Linked DNA regions of Phyllobacterium zundukense. The protein of the gene in region 1 binds, or shares a complex with, the protein of each later gene. Links are inferred from orthologs where the notes say so. Each region holds a gene or a part of one and is shown in the gene's direction. Other genes may lie near its edges.

Region 1 (8,625 bases):
TATCACGCAGTCGACCCTCGCCATGGCGCTGCTCCTGTTTTCTCCGCTGCCGATCTTTGTGGCGGCACTCGGTTGGGGTACTGCCGCAGGCTTCATCGCAGCCCTGTCGATGGCAGTCGCCGTTTCCGTCCTAGCCGCACCGACAGCTGCCCTTATCGTCGTTCTGATCACCGCCCTCCCCGCAGCCGCAGCCGCTTATTTCACCGGCCTGGCGCGTCCCGCGGAAGAAATCGGCGGTCCAAAGGACGTTACCGTTTGGTATCCGCTTGCCGATACGCTGCTGCGACTCGCCCTGATCGTCGGCGCCAGCTTCATCGTCATCGGTGTCATGATCGGATTCAGCGACGACCTTGCCGGTGAACTTGCGAAATCGCTGGGCCAGCAACTTGCCGCCAGCAACCCGGAGCTTGCCGGGAACGCCGACGTCGCACAGAACATGGCGCTCTTCGTCGTACGGATCCTGCCTGCGCTGCAGCCTGCGGTGTGGGTGATGATCATCGTCGCCAATCTCTATCTGGCACTGCGGCTCACGGCTGCGTCGGGCAAACTGCGCCGCCCGAAGGACGACTGGCCGCGCGCGCTGCGCATGCCGCGTCCTGCACTCATCATCTTTGCCGTCGCCTGCGCTGCCTGTTTTCTGCCCGGCGGGATCGGCTATGCGGCAACTGCGATTGCCGGTGCGCTTGGCGCCGGCTTCATGATGGCGGGCTTCGCCATGCTGCATGCAAGGACACGCGGTGCACCATGGCGCCCGGTCGCGCTATGGTTTGCATATCTCGCCGTTCTGCTCTTTGCCTTCGTGCTCTTCCTCTTCCTTCTGGCCGGTTTGTTCGACACGTCGCGCAACGCACCGGTTTCGAAGGCTGCGCATACAACACCACCCAATAACGACAATTGAACATCAGAACTTAAAAGGAAAACTCAAATGGAAGTCATTCTTCTCGAACGTATCAGCCGCCTCGGCCAGATGGGCGAAACCGTCAAGGTAAAGGACGGCTTTGCCCGGAACTTCCTCCTGCCGCAGGGCAAGGCTCTTCGTGCCAACGAAGCCAACAAGAAGAAGTTCGAAGGCCAGCGCGCACAGCTCGAAGCCCGTAACCTCGAGCGCAAGACTGAAGCCCAGTCGGTTGCCGAGAAGCTCGACGGCAAGTCATTCGTCGCCGTTCGCTCGGCTGGCGAAACCGGCCAGCTGTATGGTTCAGTTTCGACGCGCGATATTGCCGACCTGATCACGGCTGAAGGTTTCTCGATCAATCGCAACCAGGTTGAACTGAACACGCCAATCAAGACGATCGGCCTGCACAGCATCGTTCTGGCGCTTCATCCTGAAGTAGAAGCAACGGTCACTATCAATATTGCCCGTACGGCCGATGAAGCCGAGCGTCAGGTAAAGGGTGAAGACCTCACCTCCGCTGAGGCGATCTATGGCATTGAAGACGCACCGCTGTCTGACGAATTCTTCGATGAAGACGAAGAAGGCGAAGAAAACGCCTGATTTTACTCAGTAGATCATTCGAAAGAATGATCCCATCAATATTTTGAAACACCCGGCATCGCTGCCGGGTGTTTTTTTCTTTTCAGGAACAAAAAAACGATTAGATTTATTTGTTCTTCCCATGCCCGACCGTAGACTCGTTCCTGAGTCTCTCAATGGCCGAGCTCTGTCGTCAATGATGGAGATTGTTCATGAATGCCATTCTAAAGGCCGCACTCTCGCGGATGGTTCATACTGGCACTTTGATTATAACCGACTCATCCGGCAAACCCCGAACCTTTGGCGACGGAACCGGCGAGCCCATACATTTCCGTATCAATAGCGCTGCAGCGGAGCGAAAAATCGCTTTCGATCCGTCACTGCATTTCGCCGAAGCCTACATGAACGGTGAAATCGATGTTCTCGACGGTGACATCTATGATGTCTTGAAAATCATCTTCGAAAACACCGGTGCGACCGTCGCCAAGGAACCCTGGATGCTGGCGATCGAAGGCATCCGCCGCGCCACGCGACGCCTGCACCAGATGAACACCCTGACGCGTGCCTCCAGCAATGTGCAGCGGCACTACGATCTGTCTGAAGACCTCTACCGTCTATTCCTCGATACGGACATGCAATATTCATGCGCCTATTTCGAGCGGCCGGACGCAGCGCTGGAAGAGGCGCAGATGGCGAAAAAGCGCCATATCGCAGCCAAGCTGCTGGTTGAAAAGGGTCACAAGACCCTCGATATCGGCTGCGGCTGGGGTGGGCTCGGAATTTATCTCGCCAAGCATCTTGAAGCCGATGTTACCGGTGTGACGCTATCCCAAGAGCAACACGGCATCGCCAACAAACGTGCCTTCGAGGAAGGCCTGACGGCGCAGGCCCGGTTTGACTTGCGTGACTACCGGACGCTCGAAGAAAGTTTTGACCGCATCGTGTCCGTCGGCATGTTCGAACATGTCGGTATCGGTCATTTCCCGGAATACTTCCAGCATACAGCGCGCTTGCTCAAGAAGGATGGCGTTTTCCTCCTGCATTCGATCGGCCGCTCGGACGGCCCATCCTATACCAATGCCTTTATCCAGAAGTACATCTTCCCGGGCGGCTATATTCCCGCACTGTCAGAGGTCATTCCGCATATCGAAAAGGCCGGTCTGGTGATCACGGATATCGAAATCCTGCGCCTGCACTATGCCGATACGTTGCGGATCTGGCGGGAACGCTTCATGGCCAACCGCGAAAAGGCCAAGGCGATCTACGATGAACGCTTCTGCAGGATGTGGGAATTCTATCTCGCAGCCTCCGAGGCCGCATTTCGCTGGCAGAATCTTGTGGTGTTCCAGATCCAGCTGGCGCATCGCCAGGAGGCTGTGCCGTTGACGCGCAATTACATCGAAAAGGAAGAAAAGCGGCTGAAGCGGCTGGAATGCGAACGCAGCTCGGCCAACAGCCAGGTCAACCGAAAGGAATCGATCGCCGGGAGGTAACGTTCCAGTCGTTCGCAGGGCGTGGAGCCGTCCGCCCCCGGGTTCTGCTAAGCATCTCTTCTCCGTGATCCTCGTCCTCGGGTTAAACCCGAGGATGACCCGACGATGACGGAGAAGGAGTGGGATAATCCTGCGCACCCGCCCGCTCAGAACATCGCTTTTTCAGCACGACTCACGCTATAGTCACCCATCAGAGTCAAGCCACAGGTTTTCTTATCCGCATCTGTGTGAATTGCGGTGATAAGGACAAATCTGCCACGCTATAATTTTCCGCGATGGGCCATAATGAAGGGGAACAGGAAAAAGCGAAATGGCTGAAGCTACGGTACGCAAGATCAACGAGGCGCGAGACACCCTCTATCGGGAAGCCCCGAACAACATCGAGGCCGAGCAGGCCTTGCTGGGTGCTATCCTCGTCAACAATGACGCGTTCTATCGTGTTTCCGACTTCCTGAAGCCAACCCATTTCAACGAACCGCTGCATCGCAAGATTTTCGAAGTCGCTTCCGACATGATTCGCATGGGCAAGATGGCGAATCCGGTGACGCTCAAGACCTTCCTCCCCGCCGATGCAAAAATTGGCGAAATGACGGTCATGCAATACCTTGCGCGCCTCGCTGCAGAAGCCGTGACGGTCATCAATGCGGAAGATTACGGCAGGGCAATTTACGATCTCGCCACGCGCCGTGCGCTGATCACCATCGGCGAGGACATGGTCAACATCGCCTATGATGCGCCGGTCGATGTCGCGCCGCAGGGCCAGATCGAGGATGCAGAACGGCGGCTGTTCGAACTCGCGGAGACCGGCCGCTACGATGGCGGCTTCCAGAGCTTTACCGACGCGGTCAAGACCGCCGTGGACATGGCCAATGCCGCCTTCATGCGTGACGGACATTTGTCCGGCATCTCGACTGGCATACGCGCGCTCGATGCGCGCATGGGCGGCCTGCAGCCATCGGATTTGATCGTTCTGGCCGGGCGCCCCGGCATGGGCAAAACCTCGCTTGCCACGAACATTGCCTTCAACATCGCTGCAGCCTACGAGCCCGAACAGCTGGCGGATGGCACTTTCAAGGCGAAGAATGGCGGCGTTGTCGGGTTCTTCTCCCTCGAAATGTCGTCCGAACAGCTGGCGACGCGTATCATTTCCGAGCAATCGGAAATCAGTTCGTCGAAAATCCGCCGCGGCGAGATCAGCGAAGCCGATTTCGAGAAGCTGGTGGCCTGCTCGCAGCACATGCAGAAAGTGCCCCTCTACATCGACCAGACCGGTGGTATCTCCATCGCCCAGCTTGCGGCGCGTGCGCGCCGCCTGAAGCGCCAGCGCGGCCTCGATGTCCTGGTCATCGACTATATCCAGCTGATGCAGGGGTCCTCCAAGCGCGCCTCGGAAAACCGCGTGCAGGAAATCACAGAAATCACGACTGGCCTGAAAGCGCTCGGCAAGGAACTGAACACGCCGATTATCGCGCTTTCCCAGCTTTCCCGTCAGGTTGAAAGCCGCGAGGACAAGCATCCGCAGCTGTCCGACTTGCGTGAATCGGGTTCGATCGAGCAGGACGCCGACGTGGTGCTTTTCGTCTATCGCGATGAGTATTACATCAAGAACAAGGAACCGAAGGCCGGCACGGAAGAGCATTTCAAATGGCAGGCCGACCTCAACGAAGCCACGGGCAAGGCGGAGGTCATCGTTGCCAAGCAGCGTCACGGCCCGACGGGCACCGTGAGGCTTGCGTTCCAGGCGGAATATACGCGCTTTACCGACCTGGCCGAAGACTCGCATCTGCCAGAACGGTTTGAGTGATCATTTGACTGCCAGGAAACCTCACATCACTACTGCCGGCGCCGATCCCCGGCTTGCGGGCGGGCGGCTCACGATCGATCTCGACGCGCTCGTCGCGAACTGGCGTTTCCTCGCGGAAAAATCCAAGCCATCGAACACAGCCGCCGTGGTCAAGGCCGACGCCTACGGGCTTGGCATCGTGCACGTCGTGCCGGTGTTGTGGCAGGCAGGATGCCGCACGTTCTTTGTCGCGCTGGCTGAGGAGGGTCTGCGCGTCAAGGCCGTTGCGCCAGATGCCCGGGTATTCGTCCTCAATGGCTTCTTTGCCGAAGCATTTCCAATCTACGAAGAGTCCGACCTGATCCCGGTTCTGGGCTCGTTGCATGAACTCGCTCTCTGGAAGAAGCTGAATAAGAGCCGCAAGGAGAAACTGCCTTACGTGCTGCATGTCGACACTGGCATGAACCGTCTCGGCCTCAGCGTCGAAGAAGCTCTGACTTTTGCCGACGACGGGCGAAACCAAAAGCCGGTTCTTCTGATCACGCATCTTGCGACAGGCGATAATCCGGCTCATGCGCTGAACCAACAGCAATTTGAATCATTTCAAAAGCTTCGCACCGCTTTTGCAGGAATTGAATCAAGCATCGCCAATTCGCCCGGCATTTTTCATACGGAGAAGGGCGAATTTGATCTCAGCCGTCCCGGTGTTGCCATGTATGGCGGCGAGCCGCTCTCAGACGCTGCCAATCCGATGCGCGCCGTCGTGACGCTCGAAGCGCGCATCGTTCAAATCCGCACCGGATTGATGGGCGAAACCGTAGGCTATGGTGCTACAACGACGCTCAAACGCGATACGCGCATCGCGATCTGCTCGGTCGGCTATGCGGACGGCTATCTTCGTTCGTCCTCCGGCAGCGGAGTTCCCCTGCGCAATGCGGTTCCGGGCGGCGGCGAAGGCTTTGTGGCAGGCAAGAAAGTGCCGATCATCGGCCGGGTCACAATGGATCTCACCTCGTTCGACATTACCAACCTTGCAGAACGTGCGGTGAAGCCCGGGGATTACATTGAGCTCTTCGGTCCGAACATCGCCCTTGACGATGCTGCTCGTTCCGCGGGGACGATAGGTTACGAATTGCTCACCAGCCTTGGAAACCGGTATCACCGCCGCTACCTCCATACGAAAACAGCTGACTGATGGCCAAGCCGAGAATCCAATTCATCTGCCAGAATTGCGGCGCCGTGCACACACGCTGGGCGGGCAAGTGCGACGAATGCGGCGAGTGGAACACACTCGTCGAGGAGGGCACATCCGGAGGTATCGGCAGCGGGCCGGGCAAATTGTCGGGCCGCAAGGGCCGCGCAGTCGCGCTCACCTCGCTTTCCGGTGAAATTGAGGATGCGCCGCGGATCAAATCGGGGATCGGCGAACTCGACCGCGTTACCGGCGGCGGGTTCGTTCGCGGTTCGGCGATTCTTGTCGGTGGCGACCCAGGTATTGGCAAATCCACGCTGCTTACCCAGGCCGCGGCTGCGCTGGCGCGCCAGGGCCACCGTGTTGTCTATGTTTCCGGCGAAGAGGCGGTGGCGCAGATCAGGCTGCGGGCCCAGCGGCTGCATGCGGCGGATACGGATGTGCTGCTCGCGGCTGAAACCAATGTCGAAGACATCCTGGCGACAATCTCCGATTCGAAACGGCCGGATTTGATCATCATCGATTCGATTCAGACGCTGTGGACCGATGCGGCCGATTCGGCTCCCGGCACGGTGACGCAGGTGCGCGCCGGCGCGCAAGCGATGATCCGCTATGCCAAGCAGACTGGCGCCGCTGTCGTTCTCGTCGGCCATGTGACCAAGGAAGGTCAGATCGCCGGCCCGCGCGTCGTCGAGCACATGGTCGATGCAGTCTTGTATTTCGAGGGCGAAGGCGGCCACCATTACCGCATTCTGCGCACGGTCAAAAACCGTTTCGGACCAACGGACGAGATCGGCGTGTTCGAAATGTCGGATCGGGGATTGCGCGAAGTTGCCAATCCGTCCGAGCTTTTTCTCGGCGAACGCAATGAAAAGTCGCCGGGAGCTGCGGTTTTTGCCGGTATGGAGGGGACGCGACCAATTCTCGTCGAAATCCAGGCACTGGTCGCGCCATCGACCCTCGGCACACCCCGCCGCGCCGTTGTAGGATGGGACGGCAACCGGTTGTCGATGATTCTCGCCGTGCTCGAAGCGCATTGCGGCGTGCGCTTTGGTCAACATGATGTTTACCTGAATGTGGCGGGCGGATATCGCATAACGGAGCCCGCCGCTGACCTTGCGGTTGCATCTGCACTGGTTTCCTCCATTGCCGGTATTGCCCTTCCCGCAGATTGCGTCTATTTCGGCGAAGTCAGTTTGTCTGGCGCGGTTCGCCCGGTGGCGCACGCGGTGCAGAGACTGAAGGAAGCAGATAAGCTTGGGTTCAAGCAGGCTGTTCTTCCCAAGGGAAGCAACGACGTGGCAAAGAACGGCAATGCTCGTCTGACCGAGACGGCTTCGCTGCCGGACCTAGTGGCCCGGATCGCGGCGTCAGGACCCGGGAAGAGACAACGCGAAGACTGACCAGATTGGCCTGTTGGTCAGAATATGGGGATGAAAATAAATGCCGATTACGTTGCTTGACGGAATTCTATTGGGCATCACCCTCGTTTCGGCGGTCCTCGCCATGGTACGCGGCTTCTCCCGTGAAGTGCTTTCGGTTGTGTCCTGGGCAGCTGCGGCAGCCGCTGCCTACCTCTTCTACAAACCAGTCGTACCCTTCCTCACGCCGTATATCAGCAACGACACGATCGCGCAGATTGCCGCGGCGGGTCTGGTCTTCGTCGTTACGCTGATTGTTGTGTCCATCATCACCATGAAGATTGCTGATTTCATCATCGACAGCCGTATCGGTGCGCTGGATCGCACACTCGGTTTCCTTTTTGGTGCAGCACGCGGTGTTCTGCTTGTGGTTGTCGCCATGCTGTTCTTCAATTGGCTGGTCACGGACCGCCAGCCGGAATGGATCGCCCAGGCGAAGTCCAAGCCGATGATCGACTCGCTGGGGGCAAAATTGATCGGGCTATTGCCCGAAGATCCGGAATCGACCATTCTCAACCGGCTGAAACCCGGCACAACTCCGGCTCCGGATGCTGCCCCCGATGGAACGGCTGCACCGGAACCGAAGGAAGATATCCCACCGGAAGGTGCGACAAACCAGTAACTTGGCGTTTGCTTGGTAATGCCCCATATAGTGTGGCATAATGCAACATAGGCACAATTGAATCTGCGGCGAAAGGCTGGCGGTAATGACCGACATTTCTCGTGACGATAATCAATTGATGTCCCTGGATGACGACACACTGCATGAAGAATGCGGTGTGTTTGGCATTTTGGGGCATCCCGACGCCGCGACCCTGACTGCGCTCGGGCTGCATGCCCTGCAGCACCGCGGACAGGAAGCAGCAGGTATCGTCTCCTATGATGGCCGCCAGTTCTGTTCGGAACGCCGAATGGGCCTGGTCGGTGACCACTACACCAACCCGGTCACCCTCGCCCAGTTGCCCGGCGACCGGGCAATCGGCCACGTGCGCTATTCGACCACCGGCGATACCATCCTGCGCAATGTACAGCCGCTATTGGCCGAGCTTGAAGTTGGCGGAATCGCCATTGCCCATAACGGCAACTTCACCAACGGCCTGACGCTGCGCCGCCAGCTCATTGCCGATGGCGCTATCTGCCAGTCCAATTCCGATACGGAAGTTGTGCTGCATCTCATCGCCCGCTCGCGCAGCGCTTCATCCAGCGACCGTTTCATCGACGCGATCCGCCAGATGGAAGGCGGCTATGCGATGCTTGCCCTC
Region 2 (8,607 bases), 1.4 Mb from region 1 along the record:
CATCTACCATCACTTCCCAAGCAAGGCGGATCTCGCGGCTGCGGTAGCCAAGCGCTATTGGGAGGATTCAGCGGCTTATCTGGAGGCGCTGTTGACGGAAACTTCCGATCCAGCCCGTTGCCTTCGCCAATATCCCGAGACGTTTCGATGGGCTTTGGAGAATGATAACCGGATTTGCCTCTGCAGCTTCATGGCTGCCGAGTATGACGACCTACCGGAGCCAGTGAAAAAAGAGGTCCAAAATTTTGCCGACGTCAATGTCGCGTGGCTGAGCAAGGTGCTTTCTGCGGCGGGCGTTGTCAGTTCCGAGGAAAGCGAAGCGCGGGCTCGCGCAATCTATGCCGCCATCGCGGGCGCTCAGCTCATGGCAAGGAGCCGTTCGGATATTTCCCTATACGACAAGTTGATCGCTAGTTATCGCGTAGTTGGTCTCCTACCGGATTAACGATGCAGTCTTTGTTCGCCGACGCGGTATGCGGAGAGGGAGATGCGAGGGGTGACAACGCTGCTCACGCATTGGTGCATCCTTAAAAGCGTATGGAACGATCCGGGTTTGGTGCGGGGGTGTAACTCTGCTACGTTGGGGTTAATTGCCTCCAACCCGAAAGATTGATTTGTCACATTTTTCAGAGGCTGAAGATCGACGCTTCCAGCTGATTCTGATCAAACCGTCGCATTACGACGACGATGGATATGTGATCCGTTGGTGGCGAGCCATGATTCCCTCAAATTCGCTCGCCGCTCTCTACGGCATTGCCGTTGACTGTGCGGATCGCGAAGTGCTCGGACCCAATACCGCCGTCGATATCACGGTGATTGACGAGACCAATACGCACGTGAACTTTCCCGCGCTTCTTGCCAAACTGCGGCGTCACAACAATTTCGGAATGGTCGCCCTGGTCGGTGTCCAGTCCAACCAGTATCCGCGTGCCCTCGACATCGCCCGGCCGTTCCGCGATGCCGGGCTGCCCGTCGCCATGGGCGGCTTTCATGTCTCGGGCTGTTTGGCCATGCTTGACGGGCATGCCGTCGACCTCGATGCATGTCGCGAGATGGGCATTTCGATGTTTGCCGGTGAGGCCGAAGGCCGGCTGGAGACCGTGTTGCGCGACGCGGCGTCGGGCCAGCTGCAGCCGCTGTACAACTTCATGAATGATCTGCCGAGTATTGAAGGCGCGCCCGTTCCATTCTTGCCGAAGCGCTATGTCGAGCACACGCTGGGTCTTAGCGCGAGCTTCGATGCCGGACGCGGCTGCCCCTATCAATGCTCGTTTTGCACCATCATCAATGTGCAGGGACGCAAATCGCGTTTTCGTTCCGCCGATGACGTGGAAAAACTGGTCCGCCTGAATTGGGCGCATGGCGTCCACAAGTTCTTCATAACCGACGACAATTTCGCGCGAAACAAGGAATGGGAAGCGATCTTCGATCGCCTTATCGCGCTGAAGGAGCGGGATGGAATCCCGCTTGGCCTGATGATCCAGGTCGATACGCTGTGCCACAGGATCGACAACTTCGTGGAAAAGGCGAAGCGGGCCGGTGTCACGCGCGTTTTCATCGGGCTGGAGAACGTCAATCCAGATAATCTCGCTGCAGCCAAGAAGGGCCAGAACAAGATCACCGAGTACCGCAAGATGCTGCTGGCGTGGAAGGGGCAGGGGATCATGACGCTGGCCGGCTACATCCTCGGCTTTCCCGCGGACACGCCGGAAACAATCAGGCGCGATATCGCGATCATTCAGGAGGAGCTTCCGCTCGATATTATCGAGTTCTTCTGCCTGACGCCGCTGCCGGGTTCCGAGGACCATCAGACGCTCTGGAAAAACGGTGTCGAGATGGACGCTGATCTGAATATCTACGACGTGGAGCATGTCTGCACGGCCCACCCGAAGATGAGCAAGCGCGAGTGGGAGGCCATCTATCGCGAAGCATGGTCGCTCTACTACACGCCGAAACACATGAAGACACTGTTGTGCCGGGCGATTGCAACGGGCGTTCCGATAGGCAGTCTCGTCAAGGTGCTCGTGGCCTTCGCGACAATGGTCCACCTCGAACACGTGCATCCATTGCAGAGCGGTATCCTGCGCATGAAGCGTCCGTCGGAACGGCGCCCCGAGCTGCCAAGAGAAAATCCCTTTTTCTTCTGGCCTCGTTTTGTCTGGGAAACCCTCAGCAAGCACGCCGTCCTCGCAGGCTCGATTGCCCGGCTGGCCACGGCGGCCCTGGTGATTGCGCGGAACCCGGCATCAAGGAAGTATATGGATCAGGCCTTGATGCCTGTCGGCGCCGACGGCGATGAGAAACTCGACCTTTTCACCAAGACGACCGGCGGCAGCGCGGCGGTGAACCATATGAAAAAGATCGCTCGGCTGACACATCCCGGTCGAGCCTTCTGACAACGGGCTATTATCGGCCTTGTCCGGCGAAATTGCTCCGATGCGTGCCATGAGGGAATCGGCTCCATACCAGCATCGCAACGGTCAATGCGACAATTTGCATAGCTATTATGCATTTTTGCAAGTTGCCATATTTTTGTGCTGGGCTATTCTGAGGTCGTTGGGTTCTTCTCCTCCCAGAAACCCCAACCTGGAATGTACTGCACCTCCTCCCGCGGTACATTTGCAATCAGGACCGCTGCACCTCCTCCCGCAGCGGTCCTTTTTCGTTTCAGGAGATTCAGTCGGGCTTTTCAGGCGGCCGTTTCGTGTCAGCCAGTTCCTGGACAGTCTCAGCAAGCGATTCGACTTCCTTCTCGCGAAGCTGATCGAACTTATGGTGCAGAAGCTCGATCTTCTCATGCAGAAGTTCAATCTCCAGCTCCGCCTTGATATTGATGCGGTAGTCGTTCTCAGCCTCCTTGCGATCAATGTCTTGCTGGCGGTTCTGGCTCATCATGATGAATGGAGCGGCATAGGCGGCCTGGAATGACAGGGCAAGATTGAGGAGAATGAAGGGGTAGGGGTCCCATTCCCGCACATAGGCAGTGACGTTCAGCACGATCCAGACGAACAAAATCGTCGTCTGGATAATGATGAAGGACCACGATCCCATTGTCGCGGCAACCCGATCTGCAATTCTCTGCCCCGGCGTCAGTTGTTCGCGATCGGCGGGCTTCTTGTGGCGTTCCTGCCGACGAACTTCCCGCAGATGGTGCAGCAGCTTGCGTTCGGCATCCCACAAGCCCTTTTTTACTTCCTCGACATTTGGCATGGACCTGTTTCCTGTCGCTATTGTCCGATTGATTTGCTCATATTAATGCCGGTAACGCGGAATCCCGAAACATCATAAACGTGTTTGGCCCGATTGTTGTTACCGGCCACGCGCAACCTGATCTGGGTGAAACCGCTGCCGGCAAGCTCGGCCTCCAGGAGCACCAAGGCCTGTTTGCCGTAGCCTTTTCCTTGTTGCCCGGCAAAGATGTGAAAATCACTGATATGTGCAGAGCGTGCCGCCAGATCGGGCCGGTACCAGAGGTAGCCGACCAACGTATCACCGCCTGAGATGATGCAAAGCAGCACGTGTCCCGCTGTTGCCACGCCCTGCGGCAGATCCTCGTCTGTTTCGCTTATCGCCCGCGCGCGGGCTTCGGCGTCTGAAAGGCCATAATTGGCTGCAATCTCGGACGCATAGTCAGGGATGAAATAATCCAGATAGGCGGAGTATTCGTCGGCACGCATCGGTCTGAACGAGATCATCGGACTGGATTCCTGTTTTGGTTGCACGAGCTGAACACCGGTAGAGCAAATATAAGTGGCATGGTACCGGGGCATGGAACTTGATGGGCATTTTCTCGTTTATTGTTGATAAGAATGGAGGCGAAAAATGAAAGAACAACGTTGGTCTACCATTATTGGAATACTGGCCGGATTGTCCGTCGGTGCGGGGATCGGTAGCGCGATGATGGGAAATATACTCCTGGGGTTGCTGATTGGCTCGGCCATGGGAGCGTTTATCGGATCAAATACCCACATTCATCGCGATTATTGAATAGTTGCCTGCTGCCGATGCAAGCAGACAAGTTGATGTGCGGTGCCCTGCTGCGCCGTTAAGCTTGTGTCTTGCGTCGCGAAAATCCCAAAACGGTCAGCTGTGCAATGCACGTAAACGCGTGGTGTTCAGAAGACCCTGTTCTTCGAGCACGGGATAAGCCATGGCGGCGAGCAGCGAATTGATCTGCTTCAGATCCCGGATCGTGTCGAGATGGATCGAACTTGTTTCCAGGCTGCGGGTCGTGCCTTCCCGCAGGCGGCCGAAATGCCGCTCGCTGCTTTGCTTTTCCATATCCCGCAAATGATCTTTCTCGAGGACAAGCTGATGCGCTGTTTCGCGATCGCGTGAAACAAGCACATTGAAGGCCATGCGGGCATTGGTCAGGACCTTCGCGTGGAAATTGCTGAGTTCAAGCCAGCCCTCATCGGTGAATTTGAGCTTACGGTCCATCTTCTTTTGGACGAGTGCCAGCATGTTGCGCACGATGATGTCGCCGACCTGTTCCAGCTTGACACAGGCGCCAAGCAATTCCCTGGCGCGAGCGACTTCAAAGTCGTTGAGTGATTTGGTCGTCAGCTTGGCAAGGTAAAGTTTGATGGCTGCGTGCTTGCGGTCAACCTTGTCATCCAGAGCCGACAATTCGTCGATACGATCCTGCTCCGGGTTCTCGTAGAGATCGATAATCCGCCTTAGCATGATCTCGACTGTTTCGCAGACACTCACGGTCTCGCGCGTCGCATTGGCAAGCGCCAGGCTTGGAGTATCCAGAACACTCTCATCCAAAGCGCTGAGTTCTTCACGATCCAGGGATTGCGGCTGTTCGATTGGCACATTGAGTGAAACGACGGCCTTGGTAACCTTGAGGACCAGACCGGAGAGCGGAACGCCGGCAAGCAGGATGATGATGTTGAACAGGATATGTCCATTGATCACCTGGTCGGCGGGCGCGGAACCGAGGAAGGCTATCGATGGCTTGAACGTCAGGTACAGGATGAGGATCACCACTGAGCCTGCACCACGCATCAGGAGATTGCCCATCGGTACGATGCGCGTTTGCGGGGCGGCATTGCGGGTCAGAAGCGGCGCAATGAAGGAGGAGCCGAGATTGACGCCGAAGATCATCACGATGCCGAGCTCCGGCTGGATGAGGCCACGCGAAGCAAAGGTGACCAGAAGCAGCACCGCGGCGATGCTGGAATGGAACAGCCAGGTCATCACGGCCGCGATGAGAAAAGCGGTGACCGGGTCGGTGTTGAGATAACCGACGATCACTGGCAGCAATTCGCTGTTGCGCAGCGGTTCGGTTGCCTGACCGGTCATTTCGAGCGAGAGGATCAGAAGGCCGATGCCAACGAGGATACGGCCCATCTGGCGCCAGTTGCTGCGCTCAGTCGACATGAAAATTACCGTGCCGGCAACAAGGCAGAGAGGCACAAGCAATGTGAGATCGAAGCTCAGGATCTTGACGACAAGTGCCGATCCAACTTCTGCGCCGCGCACTGCCATGAGTCCGGCAATACCACTGACAATGCCCGATCCGACAAAAGAACCGACGAGAAGGCTGACGGCAGTCGAGCTTTGCAGGGCGATGGAAAGCATCAAACCCCACAGGACGGCGAGAACCGGATTGTGCAGAACGCCGCGCAGACTCTGGCGCATACGTTCGCCATAGGCGCGCTCAACGCCGGTTCGCACCATGCGCGTTGCCCACAGCAGAAGCGCTACTGCGCCTGCCAAATGCAACAAAATTGCGGAACCGTTCACTTGATGACAAATCCTGGTGAGTTAAAGAACACGGTAAAGCAACCAGACGATTCTAGTCGCACTTTCTTAAGATAACATATCGTTCAGAAAGCGAAAAAAATATGTTCCGGCTAAGAAGAAATGTGTCGCTTTTGGCATAATGTAACAGTTCTATGACAGTTTTTTGTGGACAATTTTATCATTTGCCGGCTTTGTAAAAAAACACCATGCCCATGCGACAGTATCAACGCGATGAGCAGGGGATGACGGGGTTGCAGCCCTTCCGTCCCGATCTTATTTGATGCAGTATGTTCCCGGCTTGAGTGACAGGGCTCCAAGCTGTCAAAAACCGGCTTTCAGAACCGTCAAATTTAACGAACGAAGAGCAGCATGCGATTTCCTCCGTCCTTTCTCGATGAGATCAGGGAGCGTGTACCGATCTCCAGCGTGATCGGGACGCGTGTTTCGTTCGACCGGAAAAAGACAAACGCGCCCAAGGGAGACTTCTGGGCCTGCTGCCCGTTTCATGGCGAGAAATCGCCTAGTTTTCACTGCGAGGACCGCAAGGGCCGTTATCATTGCTTCGGTTGCGGTGTCACTGGCGACCATTTCCGCTTCCTGACGGAACTCGAAGGGCTGAGCTTCCCCGAGGCGGTGCAGCGTGTCGCCGATATGGCGGGCGTGCCCATGCCGGCGCGCGATGCCGAAATGGAAATACGCGAAGCAAAACGCGCCACCCTCTACGACGTCATGGAAATGGCGACCAAGTTCTTCGAGGAGCAGTTGCAGGCCGCGGGCGGTGCGAAGGCGCGTGCCTATCTGCGTGATCGGGGCCTTACTGCCGCGACACAGCATTCATACCGTCTGGGTTATGCTCCCGAGAGCCGCAATGCGCTGAAAGAACATCTGGCATTGAAAGGTGCCACCAAGGAACAGATCGAAGCCTGCGGGCTTGTGGTCTATGGCGACGACAAGCCGGTTTCCTTTGACCGTTTCCGCGACCGTATCATGTTCCCGATCGAGGACTTGCGCGGCCGAATCATTGCCTTTGGCGGCCGGGCGCTCGCGCCCAATGCCATTGCAAAATACATGAATTCCAACGAGACGGAGCTTTTTCACAAGGGCAAGATCCTCTTCAATGCTTTGCGCGCCAGGAAAGCGGCCCAGCCGCAGGGCGGGCAGCCGGCAAAGGCAGTGATTGCCGTCGAAGGTTATATGGATGTCATTGCCCTGGCACAGGCTGGCTTCGCGCAAGCAGTCGCGCCGCTGGGCACCGCGCTGACGGAAGATCAGCTCGATCTGCTCTGGCGCATGTCACCGGAGCCTGTGCTGTGTTTCGACGGCGACAATGCCGGCATCAAGGCGGCGCATCGTGCGATCGATCTGGCATTGCCGGCATTGAAGCCTGGGCGCTCGCTGCGGTTTGCGGTGCTGCCGGAGGGCAAGGATCCCGATGATCTGGTAAAGTCCTCCGGACCGCAGGCCTTTCAGGCAGTGCTCGACGACGCGCGACCCCTGGCCGACATGCTCTGGGCACGCGAGACGAGCGGCGGCGTCTTCGATACGCCCGAGCGGCGTGCGGAACTCGAAGCGCGGCTCAAGCAGATGACGGCGCTGATCGGTGACGAGAATGTGCGCCGTCACTATGCGCAGGATGTCCGCGACCGCATCCAGCAGTTCTTCAACTCCGGCCAGCGTGGCAATGACCGGCGCAACAATGGTCAGCGCGGCAGCAACCAGAACGGCTTTGGCGAGCAGAACGGCTATGGGCAGCGGGGTAGGGGCGCAGCAGCCGGCCGCCTTGCCGTTTCGGACAGCCTGGCGCGTTCGGTTCTGGTGAAGACGACATCGGCAGCGCCGCCGCTCCGCGAGACCGCTATCCTGATGACCTTGTTCAATCATCCGCGTCTGATCGAGGAAGATTTCGAAACGGTTGTCCGGCTTGAATTCAGCCATCCTGACCTGAAGCGCTTTCATGCGGCCATGCTCAATGCCATGGCGGAACATCATGTCGCGAATGGCGCCGAGATGCGCAAGGCGATGGTGGAAACCAGCCACGGTGCGCTGATCGAAGCGCTCGAAGCGCTGACACGGCGTGCCCGCATGTGGACAGCGACAGCGGAAGCAGCGGAAGAGGACGCTTTGGAGGCGTTAAGGCAGGCGGTTCACTTGCATCAGCGCGCAAGTACACTACATAAAGAGCTGAAAGTCGCTGAAACCGCCTTGGCCACGGAAGCCACCGACGAAAACCTCAACCGGCTGCTCGATATTCAGAACGATATTCGCAACGCGCAGGCAACAGAAGCGCTGATCGAAGGGTTCGGAATACCTTCGGGACGGTCGGGTAAGGGTTTTTGACCGAATTGATTCGCTTTTTTACCACGAATCAGTTGAGTCGGGGTTGACGTGGGTCAATAATGACGGAATCAGATTGCGCGGAATTGAAGATATTTGCAGGTCTAGCAGAAAAGCCGGCAAATTCAGCAGATAAGTAGCGTGCTCGCCACCGGGATAACAAGGTTAATCCGCTATTAACGGGATTTCGGCTAGTCGATCATTTATTACCTTTATGGTGTAGGGGAACCGGTGCGGCGCCGCACTCGTTGTTTCCATGCATGAACAAAGCGAACGTCGCTTGGAGATATAGAATATGGCAACAAAGGCAAAGGAAAACGAAGAAGTAGAAGTCGAGCGCGAAGGCGCGCCAGACGGTCCGCTTCTCGACCTTTCCGATGACGCTGTCAAGAAGATGATCAAGCTCGCGAAAAAGCGCGGCTATGTCACGATGGATGAACTCAATGCAGTTCTTCCGTCGGAAGAGGTCACTTCCGAGCAGATCGAAGATACCATGGCCATGCTCAGTGACATGGGCAT

The links.
Region 2: the proteins of BLM14_RS11520 (region 1) and dnaG are in contact, whole or in part, in a crystal structure (PDB 2R6A), measured with the Geobacillus stearothermophilus proteins. The link is inferred for Phyllobacterium zundukense from one-to-one orthologs. Residues at the interface, in WP_033016901.1 of Geobacillus stearothermophilus: Ser13, Glu15, Ala16, Gln18, Glu91, Leu92, Asp94, Ala95, Val96, Pro97, Thr98, Ala99, Ala100, Asn101, Tyr104, Tyr105, Ile108; in WP_049624496.1 of Geobacillus stearothermophilus: Lys456, Leu457, Leu458, Pro459, Ala460, Asn463, Ala464, Leu467, Leu535, Leu536, Ile537, Ala538, Gln544, Glu545, Asp548, Tyr549, His552.

What each region holds. Positions count from the first base shown.
Region 1 is NZ_CP017940.1:2,283,077-2,291,701, forward strand. The notes cover bases 2,545-5,524. They hold BLM14_RS11520 (replicative DNA helicase), read left to right. Parts: upstream 2,545-3,277; coding sequence 3,278-4,771; downstream 4,772-5,524. Other genes in these bases: BLM14_RS11515 (SAM-dependent methyltransferase), read left to right, coding at 2,545-2,967; alr (alanine racemase), read left to right, coding at 4,776-5,524. Also shown: BLM14_RS11505 (DUF2232 domain-containing protein), read left to right, coding at 1-898; rplI (50S ribosomal protein L9), read left to right, coding at 926-1,495; more of BLM14_RS11515, read left to right, coding at 1,687-2,544; more of alr, read left to right, coding at 5,525-5,945; DNA repair protein RadA, read left to right, coding at 5,945-7,345; BLM14_RS11535 (CvpA family protein), read left to right, coding at 7,386-7,985; purF (amidophosphoribosyltransferase), read left to right, coding at 8,104-8,625. UniProt on the Escherichia coli protein: The main replicative DNA helicase, it participates in initiation and elongation during chromosome replication. Travels ahead of the DNA replisome, separating dsDNA into templates for DNA synthesis.
Region 2 is NZ_CP017940.1:895,104-903,710, forward strand. What follows is about bases 5,646-8,607. They hold dnaG (DNA primase), read left to right. Parts: upstream 5,646-6,123; coding sequence 6,124-8,091; downstream 8,092-8,607. Other genes in these bases: BLM14_RS04385 (Na/Pi cotransporter family protein), read right to left, coding at 5,646-5,754; rpoD (RNA polymerase sigma factor RpoD), read left to right, coding at 8,384-8,607. In the rest of the region: BLM14_RS04365 (TetR/AcrR family transcriptional regulator), read left to right, coding at 1-445; BLM14_RS04370 (B12-binding domain-containing radical SAM protein), read left to right, coding at 615-2,396; BLM14_RS04375 (DUF1003 domain-containing protein), read right to left, coding at 2,677-3,210; BLM14_RS04380 (GNAT family N-acetyltransferase), read right to left, coding at 3,228-3,695; BLM14_RS30865 (hypothetical protein), read left to right, coding at 3,823-3,987; more of BLM14_RS04385, read right to left, coding at 4,084-5,645. UniProt on the Escherichia coli protein: RNA polymerase that catalyzes the synthesis of short RNA molecules used as primers for DNA polymerase during DNA replication.